Regions from separate parts of the Kribbella sp. NPDC005582 genome, predicted to be linked through region 3. Evidence: riboswitches for the same ligand, from Rfam matches in the RefSeq annotation. Region 3 holds a riboswitch; each other region holds the start of a gene.

Region 1 (7,213 bases), on a different contig from region 3:
TGCTGTTCGGGCTCTACCTGATCATTCCGCAGTTCCATTAGCGGTTCCAGCGGCGGACTGCCTTGGCCACGTCCTTGGTGCGTACGGCGTCCAGGTTCCGCTCCCAGGCGGTGAAGAGGCGGTCGCCGAGGGCGGCTGCGTCCAGACCGGCTTGGGGGCGGACGGCAACGGCCCAGGTGGCCGCGGCCGCGTGGCCCTGCTGGTGGAGCAGGTGGTTGACGGTCGCTTCGATGCGGTGCCGGTTCTCACCGGTCAGGCCGTACGCCGCCCAGTCCTGCAGGATGCCGGCGTCGTCGGCCGTCATCTGCGCCAGGTAGGTGAGCGGACCACGCCAGTAGCCCCGGTGCCCGATGCTGTCCAGGCTCTCGAGTGGGAACCAGCCGTTCGCGCACCGCCGGCCGTTGACCGCGGCCTCGACCTCACGCGCTCGCTCGCGGTCCAGGTCCCGGGTGGACCAGTCGATGAAGTACGCCCCGGCATCCGGGATGTGCTCCGCGACATGCGGCGCGATCTGCAGCGTCCCGGGTTCGAACAGGCGCAGTTCTTCCGGTGAATCGAACAAAAACCTTCCCCCGCCCAGCACAAGGCAAGCAGCACAGAAATCCCCCAGATTCCTGCCTTGTCAATGACAAGTGCCCTTCGTACCCTCAGATGCCGTCGAGGGTCAAGGCCTTGTCCGACCTCCGTCGGGCTAGCGGCGGCGCTCGGCCCGGCGGGCCAGCTCCTCGCGGTCGAGCCGGTCGGCCTCCGCCGGCGTCGGCGCGGAGCCGCCGTACGAGGCGGGCAGCCACCAGGCGCCGGGCGGCTGCTCCGGGTATGCGCGGATCGTCTCGTCGAGCATCTCGGCCATCGTCGAGCGCAGGACGGCGGTGGCCTCGACCGGGTCGTCGTCCGGCGTCACGGTCATCGGCGTACCGACCGTGATCGCGATCGTGCGGTGCCGGGTGAAGTCCTTCGGGTGGTCCTTGGTGAACATCCGCTGGGTGCCCCACAGGATCATCGGAATCAGCGGTACGCCGGCCTCCGCGGCCATCCGGACCGTGCCGGACTTGAACTCCTTGAGCTCGAACGACCGGCTGATCGTCGCTTCCGGAAAGACGCCGACCACCTCACCGGCGCGCAGGTGCCGCAGCGCGTGCTCGTACGACGCCGCGCCCGCGTCGCGATCGACCGGGATGTGGTGCATCCCACGCATCAGCGGCCCGGACCAGCGGTTGCGGAACAGCACCTCCTTGGCCATGAACCGGACCAGCCGCTTGCTCGGCACCGCGCCGTACCCGCCGAGGATGAAGTCGACGTAGCTGATGTGGTTCAGCGCGATCACCGCGCCGCCGGTCCGCGGGATGTTCTCGGTGCCGGCGAGCTGGAACTTCAGGTCCAGCACCTTGAAGGCAGTCTTGGCAACGCCGACGACAGGCGGATAGACAAAGTCGCGCATCCCGGAATGCTACTAAGCTGCCGGTGATAACTGGAGATCGCGGGAGCTCGCACCGTAGTGGGCTGAGAGGGCGGCTGGAGAATCCGGCGCCGCCGACCGCCGAACCTGTCCGGGTAATTCCGGCGTAGGGAGCACACAAGTGACAACTATCGGCACCGTACGACCGACTGTCACCACCGGCCCGATCTCGGGCTCCGAGAAGATCTATCGCGGCGAACTGGGCGTTCCGGCGCGCCGCGTCCATCTCACCAACGGCGAGCACTTCGACCTGTACGACACGTCCGGGCCGTACACGGACGCGACGGCGCAGATCGACGTACAGGCCGGTCTGCCCGCGCTCCGGCGCGAGTGGATCGCCGGGCGGGAGAACCTGACCCAGCTCGCGCACGCGCGCGCCGGCACCATCACCGAGGAGATGCGGTATGTCGCGCTCCGGGAGAACATGGATCCGGAGTTCGTCCGGTCCGAGGTGGCGCGCGGCCGAGCCGTGATCCCGGTCAACCGCCGGCACCCGGAGAGCGAGCCGACCATCATCGGCAAGAAGTTCCTGGTGAAGGTGAACGCGAACATCGGCAACTCCGCCGTCAGCAGTTCCATCGAGGACGAGGTCGAGAAGCTCGTCTGGGCGACCCGCTGGGGCGCCGACACCGTGATGGACCTGTCGACCGGCAAGAACATCCACGAGACCCGGGAGTGGATCCTGCGGAACTCGCCGGTGCCGATCGGGACCGTGCCGCTCTACCAGGCGCTCGAGAAGGTGAAGGGCGATCCGGCCGCGCTGAACTGGGAGGTCTACCGGGAGACGGTGATCGAGCAGTGCGAGCAGGGCGTCGACTACATGACCGTGCACGCCGGCGTACTGCTGCGCTACGTGCCGCTGACCGCGCGGCGGATCACCGGCATCGTCTCGCGCGGCGGCTCGATCATGGCGGCCTGGTGTCTCGCGCATCACCAGGAGTCTTTCCTGTACACGCATTTCGCGGAGCTCTGCGAGATCCTGCGTGAGTACGACGTGACGTTCTCGCTCGGCGACGGACTCCGGCCGGGGTGTATCGCGGATGCGAACGACGAGGCGCAGTTCGCCGAGTTGCGGACACTGGGGGAGCTCACCAAGATCGCCTGGGAGCACGACGTACAGGTGATGATCGAGGGCCCCGGGCACGTGCCGATGAACAAGATCGCCGAGAACGTGCGGCTCGAGGAAGAGCTCTGCGGCGAAGCGCCGTTCTACACCTTGGGGCCGTTGGCAACCGATGTGGCGCCGGCGTACGACCACATCACCAGCGCGATCGGCGCGGCGCAGATCGGCTGGCTCGGTACGGCGATGCTCTGCTACGTCACGCCGAAGGAGCACCTCGGGCTGCCGGATCGCGATGACGTCAAGACCGGGGTGATCACCTACAAGATCGCTGCCCATGCCGCCGATCTGGCCAAGGGACACCCGGGAGCGCAGGCCTGGGACGACGCGTTGTCCACGGCAAGGTTCGAGTTCCGCTGGGAGGATCAGTTCAACCTCTCGCTGGACCCGGACACCGCGCGGTCGTACCACGACGAGACGTTGCCGGCCGAGCCGGCCAAGACCGCGCACTTCTGCTCGATGTGCGGGCCGAAGTTCTGCTCGATGCGAATCACCGCCGACATTCGCGCGTACGCCGAGGAGCACGGACTGACGTCGACCGAGGCGATCGAGGCCGGCTTCAACGAAATGTCCGAGACCTTCAAGGCAGGAGACGGCAAGCTCTACCTGCCGCTCGCCGACTGATCTGAACGCTCCCGGCGGGCTTCCCGCCCGCCGGGAGCCGTGAACCGGTTTGGCAACTTCACGCGGAGTGAAATTCGCGAAGGTGTCGAGATGCCGAAGTGGCCGGATTGAGCGGAGAATTGGGAATCAGCTGTCCTGCGGGGTGATCACCGAGAGTGATGGGGTGAACCGATTCAGGTTTTTGCCTTCACTCAGCGTGAATAAGACTGTAGCCTTAACTCCGTTGGAAGGAGGTGCGAGACAGTGGTCTTCGTTCTCACGGTAGATCAGCGAGGCAGCCGAGTCAGCGGCGATCTCGTACCCGAGCTACTCACCGATCTGAACCGCAGGCCCCGGCGTACCGGGCTGCTCCGCAAGTTCGAGCGGACCGCCGGCGACGAGGTGCAGGGAGTGCTTTCGGAGGCCAGGGCAACCATCGACCTGATCGTCGAGCTGCTCCGCCTGGACGCCTGGTACGTCGGGCTCGGGATCGGCGAGGTGGCCGAGCCGCTGCCGCGCAGTACCCGGGCCGGGAACGGTGACGCGTTCGTCTACGCCCGCGAGGCGGTGACGAAGGCGAAGTCGAGTCCGCATCACGTCAACGTGTGCGGACCGGACGACCGGCTCGCCGAGCAGGTGGAAACGGTGCTGTGGCTCATGGCCTCGGTGCTGCGCCGCCGGAGCGAGCGGGGCTGGGCTGTTGCCGACCTGCTGGCCGAGGGACTGACACGACGGGAGATCGGCGTGAAACTGGGGATCAGCCAATCTGCGGTGACGCAACGAGCTCAGGCGGCCGGAGTGGTCGAGGAGCAGCGTGGTCGGTTGCTGGCGTCGGAGTTGCTCGAGCTCGGGACCGCTGCGTGACGGCACTCGTCCTGGCACTCACAGCCGGCGGCCTGCTGTTCGCCGTACTGGCTTGGGTGCCGAAGGCCGAAGGCGCCACGCTGGAGATCGTGCTCAGCGGCCTCATGCTGGCCTGCGGCGTCGCTGTCGGCCTACTGCTGCTCTCGACCGACGGTGTGGCGTCGTGGCCCGAGCGCTGGTGGAATGTGCTGCTCCTGCTGGCCGGAGGGCTCGCAGTGACCGGTGGCGGCCCGCTGACGACCTCTGTGCTCGCGCTGGTCGACCGGGGCAACACTCGGGCGCAGTCGACGCAGAAGGCCGGTGAGGTCCTGCGCGGCGGCGCTCTGATCGGTTCGCTCGAGCGTGGCGCGATCTTCGCGGCCCTGGTGGCCGGCTGGCCGGAGGGGCTGGCCATCGTGCTGGCGATCAAGGGACTGGCCCGCTATCCAGAGCTCCGCAGTCCGGACCAGCCCGCGTCCGTCACGCCGCAGGCGGTCGCGGAGCGCTTCATCATCGGCACCTTCACCAGTGTGCTCTGGTCGGTGACCTGCGCCGCCTTCGTGCTGTCGCACTAGCTCAGGTGCTGACGACGATGTCGTTGACGATCTTGTCGTGCCAGGTCTGCTGCTTCTCGTCCCACAACGGCCAGATGACGTTGAGGAAGCAGACGTAGTTGAGCACGATGGCGAGGACCTCGCGGCCGAGGTTTGGGCCGAAACCGATCAACTCACCGGTCTGAAGGCTGATCACGCGGGTCCCGGTCATCTTCTTGCCGAGCGACTGGCCGGTGCGGCCCTGCTGCAGCACGCGGTTCAGGAACCAGATCACCCAGCTGCCCGCGATACCCAGGGTCAGCGGCGCTCCGGCCGCGTCCGACGTGTGCATCGCGATGGTCGCGATCAGGCCGATACCCAGCGGCAGGCTCTGGAGAACGCCGTCGATCAGCGATGCGCCCACCCGTGTCGTGTAGCCGGCCGGCTGACCGGGCAGTGCGTAGCGGTAGCTGCCCTGGCCCGAGGAGCCTTGCGAATAAGGGTTGTAGCCGGGCTGGATCTGTCCGGCCGGGTGGAACCCGCCCCCGGGCTGCCCCGGCGGGTACTGGTTCGGCTGGCCAGGCGGGTACTGACCGGGCTGACCGGGCGGCGTGGGCCCGTCGTACGGGCCGGACGGAGGGGTGGTCACCTGGGTTCCTCTCTGGTGCTCTGTTGCGGACTGGAGAGCAGGTTACTGTGGTGCGGTGAGTCAAGGCGTCGTACTTCGTCCCGCGGGACCGGTCGTGCCGGTCGACCGCCGGGTGCAGGGTCTCGCGGTGGTCGGTGTCGGCGGCTTCGCGCTCGCCGGTGTCTATCAGCTGACCGGCCTCGGTATCCCGTGCCTGCTGCACGCCACCACCGGTCTGAACTGTCCGCTCTGCGGATCGACCCGGATGGCCGCGGCCTTGCTCCGTGGCGATCTGAACGCCGCCTGGCACTTCAACCCCGTCGTACTGGTGCTGGGGCCGCTGATCGGGCTGGCCGTCGGCTACCAGGTGCTGGCGTGGGCTCTGGAGGCCCTGCGGCTGGTTCGGCTGCCGCGGCTGACCATGAGTCCGCGGCTGGTCGACTGGCTGACCAAGGGCGTCATCGCCCTGCTGATCGTGTACGGCGTCGCACGCAACCTCAACTGAGTGTCGCCGGGTAGCAAGGAGCTACCCGGCGACAGTCGAGCGTGAACGTCAGCGGCCGACGAGACCGGTGGCGTACGAGATGATGCCGATGACGAAGGCGACAATGCCGCCGATCCAGGCGACCTTGGCCAGCGTGTCCGACTGGCCATGCTCGCGGTACTTGCTCTGCGCGAACAGACCCAGGCCGATCGCGGCCGGGGAGCAGCAGAACCAGCAGACGATGCCGATGATCGACAGGATCATCGGGGTGTTGCTGGGTGCGGCCTGGGCGCCGTAGCCGTAGCCGCCGTTCTGGCCGCCCGGGTAGGCGCCGTAGCCGCCGGCCGCCGGCTGACCCGGCTGCTGGCCGTAGCCCGGCTGGCCCGGCTGCTGACCGTAGCCGGGCTGCTGGCCGTAGCCGGGCTGCTGCTGCCCATAACCGGGCTGCTGCGGCTGCCCGTACTGTCCGGGCTGGCCGGGGTACGCACCAGGCTGCTGCTGGCCGTAGCCAGGCTGGCCGTACTGCCCCGGCTGGCCGCCCGGAGTCTGGCCAGGGGTGTCCTGGGGGTCGTTCTGGTCATCGCCGGGAGGCGTCGGAGTGCTCACCACAGTCCCTTCTGAGACATCGAAGAATCCCCGAAGCCTATCTGGGCCACGGGTTCAGGGTCACGTACCCTCGCCGTCGAAGGCGCGGACACGGTGCCCGGACTCAGCCGAAGCGGCCGGTGATGTAGTCCTCGGTGGCCTTTTCGGTGGGGTTGGAGAAGATCGCCTTGGTGGCGCCCATCTCGATCAGGCGACCGGGTTTGCCGGTCGCGGCCAGGTTGAAGAAGGCCGTCTGGTCGGAGACGCGAGCCGCCTGCTGCATGTTGTGCGTGACGATCACCACGGTGAAGCGGTCCTTGAGCTTCTCGATCAGGTCCTCGATCGCCAGCGTGGAGATCGGGTCCAGGGCCGAGCATGGCTCGTCCATCAGGATCACCTCGGGCTCGACCGCGATCGCCCGGGCGATGCACAGCCGCTGCTGCTGACCACCGGACAGACCGGCGCCCGGCTTGTCGAGGCGGTCCTTGACCTCGTTCCACAGGTTGGCACCCTGCAACGACGCCTCGACCACCTCGGCGAGCTTCTTGCGGTCCTTGACGCCGTTCAGCTTCAGGCCGCTCGCCACGTTGTCGAAGATCGACATCGTCGGGAACGGGTTCGGGCGCTGGAACACCATGCCGACAACCCGCCGTACGGCGACCGGATCGACACCGGTGGCGTACAGGTCCTGCTGGTCCAGCAGCACCTTGCCCTCGACGCGAGCCCCCGGAATCACCTCGTGCATCCGGTTCAGCGTGCGCAGGTAGGTGGATTTGCCGCAGCCGGACGGGCCGATGAACGCCGTCACCGAGCGGGGCTCGATGGTCATCGACACATCCTCGACGGCCTTGAAATCGCCGTAGTAGACGTTGAGGCCGCTGACCTCGATGCGCTTAGCCATATCGACTCAGAACCTCTCTGACTATTTCGACTTGATGGCGCTGAACCGGGCAACCACCCG
Region 2 (7,213 bases), on a different contig from region 3:
CGAGGTGGTGACTGCTTGGAAGGAGATTGTCGAGCAGGCTTCGTCGATGGGGCTGGCCGATCGGATCGTGATCGGGGTGAAGTTGCGGGCTCGGGCCGAGGCATTGGCCAACTATGAGGGGCTGGCTCGGGGGGCTGGGGATCTGGCGACGGATGCGCGGGCGTTCGCGGCGGCGGTGAAGGCGCAGAATCCGTTGACGACGGTGGTTGCTGTGGTGGGGATTGCGGCGGGGGTGCTGGGGTTTTTCGGGTTGTGGTCGTTTCAGGCGTTGCGGAAGGCGCTGACGCCGGCTGCGGAGGCGGCTGAGGTGGGGATGGCGCAGACCACGGCGGCGTTGATCGGGGTGGTGACGGTTGCGTCGGGTGGGGTGATTGTGGCGGTGGTGCGGGCTGCGGTGGAGGCTGCGCGGGCTGCTGTGGAGGCGCTGGAGAGTTTCAGTGCGCGGTCGCATCCTTCGGCGGTGTTGTTGCGGGAGGTCCGGCCGGCGGAGGAGCGGTTGTTCGCGGTGTTTCGCCAGCGGGTGCCGGAGCCGCCGATCAGTGCGGGGCCGTTGATCGCGCTCGGGAGTGTCGGGCTGGTGGTCGGGGTCGTGTTCGCGGCGCTGGCGGGGGTCGGCGCGGCGGCGACCTGAGAAGTACGGCGTTCAGGTCTGGTCCAGCGATCGATCGGGGTGTTATGTAGTTGTCTTCGCCTGGGTGGTCCAGGCGCTGACAATCCTGCCGCGGGGGGAACCGGCGGCGGGTTTGGGGGGAACTGTGGTGTGTGTTCGTGCTGCGTTGCTGGTTGTCGCCGTGCTCGGCTTCGGAGTCGGGTGCGGTACGGCGGAATCCACCGAACCGGCCGCCGTCGCCGGTGGGCGGATAATCACGAAGACGGTGACGGCGCCAGCCGAGACGCCGACTCCGACCGCCGAAGCGCCGGCTACGCCGAAGGCCGTCGTACCGAAGCCGGCGGCGGTGACGAAGCGGGTCGTCGAGTACGGCGTGATTCCGTTCAAGAAGAAGACGGTCACCGACAGCGAGCTGCCGAAGGGTGAGCGGTCGGTGCGGACGCCGGGGGTGAACGGCACGCGGAAGCTGACCTACGAGGTCACGTACGTCGGCGGCAAGCAGACCGCAAAGAAGCTCGTGAAGCAGGAGGTCGCCAAGCCGCCGCGGTCGCAGGTGACCGTCGTGGGGACCAAGGTCGAGGAGGAGTCGAGTTCGGGATGCGACCCGAACTACAGCGGCTGCGTGCCGATCGCGAGTGACGTCGACTGTTCGGGCGGCAGCGGCAACGGACCCGAGTACGTCGCCGGCCCGGTCAATGTCATCGGATCCGACATCTACCGCCTCGACGCCGACAACGACGGGATCGGCTGCGAGTAGACACGACCAGCGCGGTGTAATGAGGCCGTGCTGACCTACGAACTGACGTCCAGGGATCTGGAGGAAGTCCGGTTCGCCCTATCGCCCGCGGCGGAGACTGTCTTGTCGTTGCGGGCGTTGCGCGATCCGGGCCGCTTCCCGCTGCAACTGCCCTGGGTCCGCGCGGTGCAGCCGCTGCTCGAGGACCTCGACTGGAGCGTGCTCAGCCACCTCGTCAACGACACGATGGGCAGCCCTGACTTCCTCACGCCGCGACCGACCTCGCCGCTCACGCAGTTCGCCGACGAGCTGGAGCTCATAGCCGCCGTCGATCAACACACGTTCATCAGACAACTGACGGCAGTCAACGGCGAGGTCCCAACTGGCCTCACGCCGAAACGAGTCACCACAGCACTCGCCGACTACTGGCAGACGGTCATGGCGCCGTACTGGAATCGCATGCGGACGATCCTCACGGCCGACATCACGTACCGCGGTCATGTCCTCACCCAGCAGGGCACCGGCGCGATGCTCAACGAGCTGGGACCCGCGATCTCTTACAGCCAAGGCCTGTTGAAGGTCGACAAGGTGAGCGCGGTCAGTCGCGTGGAGAAGGTCGACGGCCGCGGCCTCGTCCTGCAGCCGACCTTGTTCGGCCCGCATGCGGTGATCCCGTACGACCCCGGCGCCGACCCAATCCTCGGCTACCCGCCCCGCGGTCAGGCCAACCTGTGGACGGTCATCGCACCGCCCACCCCGCAAGACCTCGCCCAACTCATCGGTACGGCGCGCGCCCGCATCCTGCAGCTTCTCACCCATCCGCGCACCACCACCGATGTGGCCGCGGAGCTCCAGGTCACGCCGTCCGCAGTCAGTCAGCACCTGCAACTGCTTCGCCGTACCGGTCTGGTGGAGCCACAGCGAGCCGGCAAGCAGGTGCTCTACAGCCCGACTGAGTTGGCCTCTTTGCTGACAGGGAACTAAAGTCGAAGACACCGCGGGAGCTCGCACCGGAGTGGGCTGAGAGGGCGACAGAGCAGGCGTCGCCGACCGCTGAACCTGAATCGGGTAATTCCGGCGTAGGGAGGACAACGCATGTACGACGAGTCAGCAGACGAGCACGCCGTGTGGGTCAACGGTACGGCGACCAGTAGCGCACCAGGCATGTCTGTCGCGGAGCTGGTTCGGGTGATGTCGGATCGGCAGACCGGGATCGCGGTCGCGGTGAACCAGAGCGTGCTGACCCGGGACGAGTGGGCCGGCACGATTCTGACGGCAGGTGACCGGGTCGAGATCGTCGGCGCGGTCCAGGGAGGCTGAGATGGACGACCCCTTCGAGCTGGGCGGGCGCACGTACTCGTCGCGACTCATCATGGGCACCGGCGGTTCGGCCAACCTGGAAGTGATGGAGGAGGCGTTGGTTGCCTCCGGCACCCAGTTGACCACGGTCGCGATGCGGCGGCTGGGGACCGGGCACGAGGGCTCGGTGCTCGACGTACTGAAGCGGCACGGCATCGAGATCCTGCCGAACACTGCCGGTTGTCACACCGCAGCCGAGGCCGTGCTGACCGCGCGGTTGGCGCGCGAGGCCTTGGGGACCGACCTGATCAAGGTCGAGGTGGTTGCCGACGACCACTTGTTGCTGCCCGACCCGTTCGAGTTGCTGGACGCCGTCGAGACGCTGGTCGCCGATGGCTTCACCGTGCTGCCCTACACGAACGACGACCCGATCCTGGCCCGCCGCCTCGAGCAGGCAGGGTGCGCGGCCGTGATGCCGTTGGCCGCGCCGATCGGATCGGCACTCGGCATTCGCAACCCACACAACATCGCGCTGATCGCCGAGGCGGCGAACGTGCCGGTCATCGTCGATGCCGGCATCGGTACGGCGAGCGATGCCGCACTGGCGATGGAGCTGGGCTGCGCCGCGGTGATGCTGGCAACGCCGGTCACGCGTGCGGAGAAGCCGGCCCTGATGGCGGCCGCGATGCGCGACGCGGTGAGCGCCGGCCGCAATGCCCGCCTGGCCGGTCGAGTCCCCCGCCGCTGGCACTCAGCCCTGGCCTCGTCCCCTACAACCGGTCTGCCGACCTCAACCTCTGGAGATTGAGTGAGTAACTTGGAGTATCCGCAGTCAGAAGGTGTTGCTCCGGGCAACGGTTACAGCCACGTGGTGACTAGCGCGGGACAATGGGTCGCGATCGCTGGTCAGGTGGCACTCGATGCTGATGGCAAGCTTGTCGGCGAGGGTGACTTCGAGGCCCAGACGCGGCAGGTGTTCGCGAATCTGGACGCGGCGTTGAAGGCGGCCGGGGCTACTTGGGCGGATGTTGTGAAGCTGGGTTGCTTCCTGACCGATATGGCCGGGCTGCCGGCGCTGCGTACGGTTCGCGACGAGTACATCGACACGACGAAGCCGCCTGCGAGCACCGCCGTACAGGTGGTGGGGTTGTTCCGGCCGGAGGCGTTGATCGAGGTCGAGGCGTACGCCGTTATCTGAGGAGATTGACCGCCAACTGCGCGGCGAGGCCGATCGTGGCGTCGACGCGCGGTTGGCGGGAGTCGGCGCGGGCGGCGAGGGTGAAGACGGCGACCGCGTAGGCGTCGCCGGCAGGAAGCGTGACGACGCCTACTTCGTGCCGGAGCGCGCCGAAGGTGCCGGTCTTGCCGGCGACCTTGATGCTGTCATGTGGGAAGCCGGAGGCTAGGCGGTGCTGGAAGGTCTGCCGGTGCATGGTCGCCTTCACGAAGTCTGTTTGGGCCACGGAGAGCAGGTCGCCGGACCAGAGCCGGCGGAGTAGCAGCGTCATGTCCGAAGGCGTGGTCGCGGAGGCGTTGGCCGCTTCGTAGACGCCGGCTGGCGTGGTGCGGTTGTTGTCGGCGAGTGCGGCTAGGGCGGCGTCCGGATCGTCCAGCCCGGTACGGCGTTGTAGGTCGTGCAGGTGGGCCGCGGTCCCCCGGCGTACCCAGGTTTGTTGCAGGTCGAAGGAACGGAGCAGCTCGGCGAGGCGGTCGAGACCGACGACGTCGAGCAGCGCGTCGGCGGCGGCGTTGTCCGAGACGGTCATCATCGAGACCGCGAGGTCGCGGAGGGACATCGTCACTGGGTCGGCCAGGAGGGACAGGCCTGTCGGGCCGGGGGTGCGGGTCGCCGGGTCGAGGGTGAGCCGCTGGCGCGGGTCGAGTTCGCCGTCGTCGATCAGGCGGCAGAACCCAACCAGCAAGGGAAGTTTGTACACCGAAGCCATCGGTACGACGGTGTCCGCGTCGAGGTCGACCGTCGAGTCCGGTGCGTCGAGCGCGACCGCATGCAGCCAGCCGCGTACGCCGGCGTCCTCGAAGACCGCGCGGATCCGGGCGTTCAAGGCGTCACCAGCGCGTCGGTCAGCTGCGCGATCGTCTCGACCGGCTCGGCGAACGGCGTACGCGAGTGGGACCACACCAAGCGGATTCGCGTCGGCAGTGGATCGCCGGTCAGGCGGTGTCGGTCGACGCCTGGTGCCGCCAGTGTCGGGTCGGCGGTCATCAGGATCGCCTGCCCGGCCGCCACCATCGCGAGCCCGGCTCGCTCGTCCGTCACCACCACCGTCCCACCGTCCGGCCGATGCAACGCGAGCGTGTCGAGGAACAGATCACGAGCCGCCGGGGCCTCCGCCCGAGGCCGAACCGCCACCGGCAAGCCGCGCAAAAGCTTGAGCTCCACGGAAGGATCAGCCGCCCGGGCACCCCTGAGGTGAGGGGAGGCCGCGGTGAGTGGATCTGCGGGGAGCTGGGGAGCAGCCTGGCCGCGCCGCCCGGACGGGGATGTCGGCGCGGCCTTGCCCAATAGTCCGGACGGGGCGAGCGCCCAGGTTGGAAGGAGTTGGACTGGGCCCGCCTCCAGTCCGTCCAGGACGGTCGGGTGGAGGACGGCGGCCAGCGTCAGGCGCCCCGAGGAGACCTGGCTGACCAGGGCGCTGGTCGGCGCGGAGACGACTGTCACGCGGCTGCCGGGCACGGCTGCGCCGCAGGCGGCGGCCAACGCGGCACCGGCGGCTGGAGGGACCTCAGGGGCCAGGCCGAGGCGGATCTCCGGGCCTTCGGGATCGCGCAGGACGGCGGCCTGATGGAGTTCTTCGATCGAGGTGAGGGCTCGGCGGGCGAAGGGCAGCAACGCCGCACCGGCGGGGGTGAGTTCGACACCCGTGGAGCCTCGCTCGAAGAGCTTGGCGCCGACCAGGGCCTCCAGGCGGCGCAGGCCCTGGGACAGCGGTGGCTGGGTGATGCCGACGACCCGCGCGGCGTCGCCGAAGTGTTGTTCCTCGGCGAGCGCGATGAAGATCTGGAGGTGTCGTTCAGTCAGCATGACCCTGCTGACCTGCGGTGATATCCCCAGCCACTCGCCTCATGCCCGAAAGCATATTCGACACACCCCAACGGCCTCGCCTTGACTGCAACCGACGGAACAGCGAGAGGAGACGCAGTGAAGGTGACGCGACGAGGAATGCTGGCGGGCGTGGCCGCGGTTGGTGCCGCCGGAGTGATCGGCGGGAAGGCCGCCGCGCAAACCAGCAGCAAGCCACCGGCCAGCCGCGAGTCGGTGGAGCTGACCTGGTTCGGCAATCACGCCTGGCAGATTCGGTGCGGTGAGCACATCGTCCTCACCGACCCGTGGCTGACCCGGTTCCACACCGGCACGTTCACACCCGAAGGCGCCGACCCGAAGACCAAGCTGGTCATCGACAAGGCGGTCGTCGACAAGCACCTCGGCAAGGCCGACGCGATCCTGGTTCATCACGGCCACTACGACCACATGTCCGACGTACCGTATGTCGCCGCGCGCACCCAGGCGACCGTCCTCGGCACCCAGACGCACGTCAACCTACTGAAGGCGATGCGCACCCAGGCCGACCTGCTCTCGGCGGTCCGCGGCGGTGAGCACCTGGTCTTCGACGGCTTCACGATCGAGGTCTTCCCGTCGCTGCACTCCTGCGGCGGCAAGCGGCACACCTACGCCTACCCCGGCTATCACCAGGACTCCGTCCCGCCGCGTCCGCGCGTGATCGAGGACCTCGTCGAAGGCGGCACGCTCGCCTACGTGATCACGATCGGCGGCCTGCGCATCCTCAGCCTCAGTACGGCGAACTTCGACCCGATCGCCCTCCGCGATCTGCAGGTGGACGTCGTACTGGCCGCGCCCGGCGGCGAACCCGGCGTCACCGACCGCCTGCTCCAGACCATCAAGCCGGTCCCGACCGTCATCGCGACCCACTGGGACGACTTCGACAAGCCGCTCACCGCGCCCGGTGTCCCGTGGACCGACCTGACCCCGCTACGCACTTCCGCAGAACGCTCCGGCGCCCGCTTCGTCGTACTGGATCACCTGGAGAAGCTCACGCTGTAGGCAAGAACGCATCCAACGCGCCGGCGACCAGCTCGGGCCGCTCCAGCGTCTGCAGATGCGGTACGCCGGGCAACTCGACGAACTGTCCGCCGGGGATACCGTCCGCCAGCGACCGCAGTACGTCGGCCGACCCTGGGACGTCCGCTCCACCGGCGACCACCAGGGTCGGCGCGCTGAACGAGCCGAGCTTCCCCTGGACGTCGAGCTGCTTCATCGCCCGCCAAGCCGCCGCCCAGGCCGCGGGGTCCATCGCCCGCACCCCGTCGCGTGCGAACCGGACGCCCGCGGTCTCGGCGGCCAAGGCCGCCGGCGTGAACCAGCGCGCGAGCGACTCCTCGACCTGGGCCTCCATCCCGCCTGCCTCGGCTGCGGCTGCACGGTGCTCGAAGACCTCCGGGAACGGACGATCCGTGGTCGCCAGCAAGGCCAGCGAGGCGAACCGCTGCGGTGCTTCGACTGCTGCGGTCTGCGCGATCCCGCCGCCGTA
Region 3 (7,213 bases):
GACGGACGTACACCGGGCCCGCCGGCCGCAACGGCCGCTCGACGACGCACCGCCGGTCGCGGTCGACGGCCCGGACGCCGCCGACTGGCCGGATCCCGAGCTGTGGCAGGCGGTCAACGGGCTGCCCGAGCGGCAGCGGTACGCCATCACCCTCAAGTACGTCGGCGACCTCGACCACCACGGAGTGGCCGCCGTACTGGAGACCACCCCCGCAGCCTCGCGCCGACTCGTCAGCGACGCTCTCGCGACCCTGCGCCGTACCCTCGGAGTTGACTCATGAACTCACTGGAGGACCGGCTCACCCGGTTCAGCACCTCAGATTTGAAGCCGCCTGTCCTGCCGGACGCCGACGTCGCCTACACATTGCACGACACCCCGATCGGCACGCTGCTGCTGGCGGTCGCACACGGCCGGGTGGTTGCTAGCTCGTTCGGCGACGAGGAGACGATGACCGGCCGGCTCGCGCGTGCCGTGTCGCCGCGCGTACTCCGCCAGCCGCGCGCACTGGACGCCGTACGGCGGGAGCTGGACGAATATCTCGGGGGTGAGCGCCAGGAATTCACCGTGCAGGTCGATCTCGCGCTCGCGACGCCGTTCCAGCAATTGGTGCTGAGCGACCTGCGCACGCACACCAGCTATGGACACACCAAGACCTACGGACAGCTCGCCGGGGAGATCGAGCGGCCCAAGGCCGCCCGAGCCGTCGGTACGGCGCTGGGCGCGAATCCCGTGTGTGTCCTGCTGCCCTGCCACCGCATCATCGGCGGAAGCGGAGCGCTGACCGGCTACGCGGGCGGACTCGAGGCGAAGCGCTATCTGTTGGAGCTCGAAAAGAAAAGAATGGTTTCCGCGTAGCCGCGGGAATGTCTTTAGAGTTGAAGGAATCAGGAGCAGGTCCCCAATGTGGAGTGGGGATCTGCTCCTATTTCTTCGGGGTTTAAACGTTCAGGCGTGGATCTCAAGGATGAGCCGGCGCCGGCCGCCCCACTCGCGCTTGTAGACCTTGTAGTTTTCGATCCCCGCGGCGGCACAGAGCCGGCCGTAGCTGATCTCGTCGTGGATGTAGTGCACGCTGCTCAGCCCGTCGGCGTGCTCGGTGGTGACGATCCGGTGCTCCGGTCCCTGCCGCATCCCGATCGCGATCTCACCGGCGGTCGCCGGTCCCCAGGACGGACCCTCGATGATCGCGATCCCGCCCGGCTTCAGCACCCGGGAGATCTCGCAGATCGTGGAGATCTGCTCGTCCTCGGCGAACAGCTCGTGGAACGCGGTCCACAGGCAGATCACCGCGTCGAACGAGTCCCACGCATAGGGCAGATCGGTCATCGAGCCGATCGCCCAGTCGATCGCCAACTCCTCCTCGAGCGCCCGGGCGCGGCCGGCCTCGACCAGGTTCGGTGAGATGTCGAGGCCGCGCACGGTCTTGCCGGCTCGTGCCAGCGGCAGCGAGATCCGGCCGTAGCCGCAACACAGGTCGAGGACCGATTCGCGGCCCTCGAGCAGTTCTTCGACGGCCTTGACGATGTCTGCGTCCCGCTCGGGCGAGGTCCGCGCGGCCAGACCGTCGACGCCGAGTTCGGCGTACTCGGCCCGGCTGCGCAGTGCGGAGTTGAGCATGGGCGCAAGTATCGCGGTTACGCCAGGTCAGTTGTCCAGTGGGTCCGGTGACATTACGGCCGACGAACCATCGGGGGCCGGGCCCTGTCCGATCGCTTCCCCCGGCCGCACTGTGGTCCCGACGGGATTTCCCCACTCCGAGGAGCAACCATGCCGACGTACGACGATCTGCACGCCCTGTTCGTGAACTGCACCCTGAAGCGGTCGCCGGCGGTGAGCAACACCGAAGGCCTGATCGAGGTGAGCGGTCAGATCATGCGTAAGCAGGGCGTGCAGGTCGACGTGATCCGGGCCGTCGACCACGACATTGCGACCGGTGTCTGGCCGGACATGACCGAGCACGGCTGGCCGACCGACGAGTGGCCGGCGCTGCAGGAACAGGTGATGGCGGCCGACATCCTGGTGATCGCCGGTCCGATCTGGCTCGGTGACAACAGCTCCGTCACCAAGCAGGTGATCGAGCGCCTGTACGCCAACTCCTCGATCCTCAACGAGCACGGGCAGTACGCGTACTACGGCCGGGTCGGCGGCTGCCTGATCACCGGCAACGAGGACGGGGTCAAGCACTGCGCGATGAACATCCTCTATTCGCTGCAGCACCTCGGGTACACCATCCCACCGCAGGCCGACGCCGGCTGGATCGGCGAGGCCGGCCCCGGCCCGTCGTACCTGGACGCCGGTTCGGGCGGCCCGGACAACGACTTCACCAACCGGAACACGACGTTCATGACCTGGAACCTGTTGCACCTGGCCCGGATGCTGAAGGATGCCGGCGGCATCCCTGCCCACGGCAACCAGCGCTCCGAGTGGGACGCCGGCTGCCGTTTCGACTTCGAGAACCCCGAATACCGCTGAGCTTGCTCAGGCAGCCTGGCGGCGACCGACCCGGCCGAGCAGCACCGCCGCGACCATCGACACGATGATGCTTGTGTACGTCGCGCCCAGCCAGCCTGGTACGGCGTGGCCGCCGAAGAGCTTGCCCTGGACATCGAGCCAGAACGGCGACCAGCCGGCGACCGTGCCGGGGTTGACGAGTTGGTACGCCACGAAGCCGATCAGCCAGGCGACCGCGGGCTGCCAGCGGAACTTCGCCGTACTGGAGACGTCCCACTTCATCTTGCTCACCAGGAAGAAGTCGGCAATGGCGACGGCGAAGAGCGGGATGAAGACCGAGCCGATCAGGTAGAGGAACTGGGTGTAGTTGCCCAGGTCAACCAAGAGGGCGAGGCCGGTGGCCAGGACGCCGATCGCGACCGAGATCCAGCGGCGGTCGACGTGGCCGATCAGGTTGTGCGCGGCCATCGTGGTCGAGTAGACGTTCGCGTAGGCCTCGTCGACCTCGTCCACCAGCAGCACGAACAGTGCGATCGCGCCGGCGGGCAACGTGACCAGAGCCGTGATCACGTCCTCGCTGTTGGTCTGCAGAGTCGCGACCGCGAAAACGCCCAAGGCGTAGTACAGGATCGCGGCCAGGCCGTAGCCGAGCGCGGAGCCGCCGAAGGCCGCCTTGTTGGTGCGGGAGTGCCGGGTGTAGTCGGCGGCCAGCGGCGCGAACGAAACAACGCCTGCGGCCGCGAGGTCGACGGCCGGCCAGAAGCCGTACACGCTGTCCTGCGGCAACGCGTGCACCGGCTTGCTCAGCACCTGCACAAATAGGTAGACCGAGGCAACCAACACCAGCCAGACCATGAACTTGCGCAGCACCTTCACGCTGCCCAGCGGGCGAACCGCCATCGTCGTCGCGATGATCCCGGCCAGTACGACGAACAGCCAGCGCCAGCGCTCACTCGTCACCGCGACCGCGGCCTGCGAGATCACGATGATCTCCATGGTCGCCCAGCCGATGTTCTGCGCGATGTTGAGCACGGTGGGGGCCATCGACCCGCGGCGACCGAAGATTCCGCGCAGCGCGGTCATCGCCGGCGCTCCGGTCTGCGAACCGAAGACCGCCGCGCCGCCGAGCACGAGCGCGCCGATCCCGCAGCCCACGACGACCGCGAGCAGCCCCTGCCACAACGATCCCGTGTACGCCGCGACCAGCGCGCCGGTGACCGGACCGAACAGCGAGATGCCGAAGTTGCCCCAGAGTGTGAACTGGTCCAGGAACCCCAGCGTCCGTGGCGCATCCGTGGTGAGAACCAGCGGTGCTTCTTCGTTGGCAGGGCGAATTGCAGTGTCAGTCATTGCGATCCCTACGCCGGCATTACCCGGTCAGGTTCAGGCGGTCGGCGACCCGGTGTCACGTCGCCCTCTCAGCCCGCATTCGGTGCGAGCTCCCGCAAAGGTTTTGCTACCGCGTCAACGATAACGCGTCAGTCGCCGGGCCGCGCGGCGGCTGCTCGCTGGATGAGCGCGGCCACCTCCGGGCCGTTGGTCAGCACCGGCATGTGCGAGCCCGTCTCCAGCGTCCGCGCCTCGCCGTGGGTGAGCTCCGCCAGCCGAAGGACCCAGTCGGCGGGCGACAGGTGGTCGTAGCGGCAGCGCACGATGATCACCGGCGCCTGGACCCGGGTGATCACCCCAGCCATGTCATGTCGCCGACAGGCCTCCGCGGCCCGGGCAATAGCGCGGAACGTTGTCCGCGCGTACTGCGGCGCCAGCACCGGTATCAGCCGCGGAGTCTCCGGCAAGGTCGACTCCAGCCACCGCATCGCCAGCGTGGGCCAGGTGACCGTACCCGCGTCACCGGTCGGAGCGATCAGGACCAGCGCGTGCACCAGTTCCGGGTGGGCGACCGCCAGTTCGACGACAATCTGTGCGCCGGCGGAGTGCCCGACCAACACCGAGCGCTCTCGGACCTTCTGCTCCAGCCGGGCAGCGAGCGCCCCCGGGTGCAGATCATCACGGTCGTCGGCAGGCTCGCCGTACCCGGGAAGTGTGACCACCTGGTACGGCAGCGAGAGGTGCTCGACCGTGGGGGCGTACGACTCCGGCCCGAGGCCGAGGCCCGGGACCAGGACTACCGGGGCGCTCACTCCCAGGGCGGGCGGCCCGGTGCCGCCCGGACTACCGTGTCGAGATCCGGCTTGAGCTCGCGGTAGCCGAGGAAGAAGCCGGCCGCCAGGATCAGCAGACCGAACCCACCCCAGGCGTACGCCGTCGGCAGCCGGTCCAGAGTGTCGTCGGCGGACCCCAGGCCGGTCGACAGCACCATGACTGCCCAGATCAGCAGCGGAATCAGCGAGACGCCGACCAGTCCGCCACCGATGAGCTCGTAGATGTCCGGCTGGCGTCCGAGCTTGCGCCGAGCCAACAGGTCGCGCGCCCAGAGCACCAGCGCGGCCAGACCGACCAGAACGATCAGCAGCTGCCCCAGTGCGTCGATCACGTCGGTGCGCAGCGGGTGGTTGAGCGGTGAGCCCGGAGCCTGGGTGATCTCCCGGATCGAGACCCGCTGGATCGTCACCGCCATCAGTCCGTAGACCGCCGCGATGATCGTCGCCAGCAGCACCACCTTGGCCGCGCGTGGATCACGGTCGGCGAAAGGCTCCTTACGCCCGTACGTCGGGAAGGCGGCCGGATGCGGGTCCACGGGAGCGCCGTACGGGTGGCCCGGCCGATAGCTCGGTGGCTGCGCCGGGTCGGTCGGCGGACCGCCGTACTGACCTGGCTGGGAGCCATAGGGCTGCGCGGGCGCATAGGGGGCGGGCGGCAGTGGCTGACCACCGCCGGCGTACGTGCCGGCGCCGTACGGCGTGGGTGGCGCGAAGTGCTGCTCTTCGCTGGGTTGCCCCTGCTCCGGGCGCTCCGGCTCCCGCCCGTACGTCGGGAAGTCCTGTGACGACATCGCTGCTCCCTCCCTCGGGACTCAGCTTCTCACGGGAGGTGGTCAGGTCGCTTTGATCGTCGGCCACGCGTTCGGCCGGCAACCACCGAGCCCCTTGGTCTGCTGCATCATCACCGGCGCCGGCGACTGCGCCTTCGTGCACGTCGAGTGCCCGTGCCCGAGCGCGTGCCCGACCTCGTGGTTCACCAGGTAGTTGCGGTACAACGCCACATCCCCGCCGTACGCCGGTACGGCGTACATCCAGCGCTTGGCGTTCAGCACGACCCGGTCCTCGACCCGGCAGGACACCTCACCGCCGGTGTCGAGCGGCAGACACAGCTTGTCGGTCAGCGTCGGCGTCGCCACGATGATGCGCAGATCCACGTCACCCGTGTCGGTCCGCTCGAAGCTCACCGGATGCACCGCCTGCCATCCGCGCGGATCGGTCAGCGTCTTGTGAATGCTCGCCGCCACCGCCGCCGCGTTCAACGACAGCCCCTGCTCGATCTCCACCCGGTACGTCAGCTTGTCCCGCACCCCGGTCGCCTTGTCCGACCCCGGCACGACACTCAGCTTCCCGCTCGACACCGTCACATTCGGCTTCGCGCCCTTCGGCTGCCGAGTCAACGTAGGTGCCGGCCGCAACGGAGTCGTCAGATGCGTCGAAGGCGTCGGCACCACCACCGGAGTAGGCACCACGGGCTGCGCCACCGGAGTCTCTGCTCCCGCAACAACCTCAGCAGCCAAACTCCGCCGCCCGGTCACATCCGGATGCACCACCATCACAGTCCCCAGCACCGCCAGCGCCGTCACCGAGAACCACTGCACCCGATGCGACTTCTTCCGACTGTGCCGCCCACGCACGGACACCCCAGCACGCTGGCCAGTCCGTCCCGTGGTCATGCCGATTCACCCTACAGACTCCCGCGCCCACCTCAAAAGGCCCGCCTCAGCGTTTCAGGCAGTGCGGGTGCGGAGGAATTTGCCGAAGTGGGGGACGGTGAAGGCTACGGTGCCGCGTTCGGCGGAGAAGACGAGGCCTTTTTTGATGAGACCGTCTCGGGCTGGGGAGAGGGATTGGGGTTTGCGGTTGAGGGTGGTGGCTACTTCGGCGGTGGGCACGGAGCCGTCGTCGGCGGCTATGCCTAGTTCGGCCATCGCGCGCATGTACTCGCGTTCGGCGGGGGTGGCGCGTTCGTAGCGGGAGCCGAAGAAGCCGACGGTGAGTTCGGCGGAGGCTTCGGGGGCGGCTACGGCGACGTCTTTGATGGTGATGGGTGAGGTGGGGGCGTGGTCCCAGGTGGCGTGGGCGAAGGCTTGGACGAAGTACGGGTAGCCGTCGGTCTGGGCGTAGAGCTCGTCGAGGGCCTCGGCGTCGTACTGCACGCCTTCGCTCTCGGCGGGGATCATCAGCGCGCGGTCGCAGGCTTCGCGCGCGAGGCGGTCGACCCGCACGTACCGGAAGAGGCGCTCGGAGTACGACTTGCTGGCAGACAGTACGGCGGGCAGATGCGGCAGCCCGGCGCCGACCACCACCATGGGTGCACTCTGCTGTGAGATCTCATGGCAGGCGGCGCACAGTGCGGACAGGTCATCGGAGCTGATGTCCTGCATCTCGTCGATGAACAGTCCGACCCCGACCGACAAATCACCCGCCAGGTCAGCCGCATCGGTGAACAGCTCGATCAGATCCATCTCGAGGTCACCGGAGTCCGCACGTCCCTTGGCCGCGGCCACATCAACAGGCGGATGCCACCGGATGCCCTTGCGGTCGTTCACATCGGTCCGCAGCGCAAATGCCTTCAGTACGGCGCTGAACTGGTCGACCCG

The links. A riboswitch is a leader RNA that binds a small molecule or an ion and turns the genes downstream of it on or off. The one in region 3 is predicted to bind thiamine pyrophosphate.
Region 1: another riboswitch for thiamine pyrophosphate. It lies ahead of thiC (phosphomethylpyrimidine synthase ThiC); the one in region 3 lies ahead of ABZS29_RS11255 (cytosine permease).
Region 2: another riboswitch for thiamine pyrophosphate. It lies ahead of thiS (sulfur carrier protein ThiS); the one in region 3 lies ahead of ABZS29_RS11255 (cytosine permease).

Annotation. Positions count from the first base shown of each region.
Region 1 covers NZ_JBEXCU010000008.1:242,233-249,445, reverse strand. The annotation lists gene ABZS29_RS35190 (hypothetical protein) at 1-41, shown strand, start outside; gene ABZS29_RS35185 (hypothetical protein) at 38-562, opposite strand; gene ABZS29_RS35180 (lysophospholipid acyltransferase family protein) at 692-1,438, opposite strand; TPP riboswitch at 1,468-1,586, shown strand; gene thiC (phosphomethylpyrimidine synthase ThiC) at 1,587-3,200, shown strand; gene ABZS29_RS35170 (transposase) at 3,444-4,043, shown strand; gene ABZS29_RS35165 (hypothetical protein) at 4,040-4,597, shown strand; gene ABZS29_RS35160 (RDD family protein) at 4,599-5,204, opposite strand; gene ABZS29_RS35155 (DUF2752 domain-containing protein) at 5,260-5,688, shown strand; gene ABZS29_RS35150 (hypothetical protein) at 5,737-6,273, opposite strand; gene pstB (phosphate ABC transporter ATP-binding protein PstB) at 6,377-7,153, opposite strand; gene pstA (phosphate ABC transporter permease PstA) at 7,175-7,213, opposite strand, start outside.
Region 2 covers NZ_JBEXCU010000005.1:595,104-602,316, reverse strand. The annotation lists gene ABZS29_RS29205 (hypothetical protein) at 1-631, shown strand, start outside; gene ABZS29_RS29200 (G5 domain-containing protein) at 759-1,367, shown strand; gene ABZS29_RS29195 (DUF5937 family protein) at 1,395-2,330, shown strand; TPP riboswitch at 2,334-2,449, shown strand; gene thiS (sulfur carrier protein ThiS) at 2,442-2,666, shown strand; gene ABZS29_RS29185 (thiazole synthase) at 2,668-3,453, shown strand; gene ABZS29_RS29180 (RidA family protein) at 3,454-3,843, shown strand; gene ABZS29_RS29175 (serine hydrolase) at 3,836-4,708, opposite strand; gene ABZS29_RS29170 (LysR family transcriptional regulator) at 4,705-5,688, opposite strand; gene ABZS29_RS29165 (MBL fold metallo-hydrolase) at 5,812-6,726, shown strand; gene ABZS29_RS29160 (alpha/beta fold hydrolase) at 6,716-7,213, opposite strand, start outside.
Region 3 covers NZ_JBEXCU010000001.1:2,272,003-2,279,215, reverse strand. The annotation lists gene ABZS29_RS11275 (sigma-70 family RNA polymerase sigma factor) at 1-280, shown strand, start outside; gene ABZS29_RS11270 (methylated-DNA--[protein]-cysteine S-methyltransferase) at 277-855, shown strand; gene ABZS29_RS11265 (methyltransferase domain-containing protein) at 946-1,617, opposite strand; gene ABZS29_RS11260 (flavodoxin family protein) at 1,768-2,472, shown strand; gene ABZS29_RS11255 (cytosine permease) at 2,479-3,801, opposite strand; TPP riboswitch at 3,790-3,907, opposite strand; gene ABZS29_RS11250 (alpha/beta hydrolase) at 3,930-4,592, opposite strand; gene ABZS29_RS11245 (hypothetical protein) at 4,589-5,404, opposite strand; gene ABZS29_RS11240 (DUF3152 domain-containing protein) at 5,447-6,286, opposite strand; gene ABZS29_RS11235 (ATP-binding protein) at 6,341-7,213, opposite strand, start outside.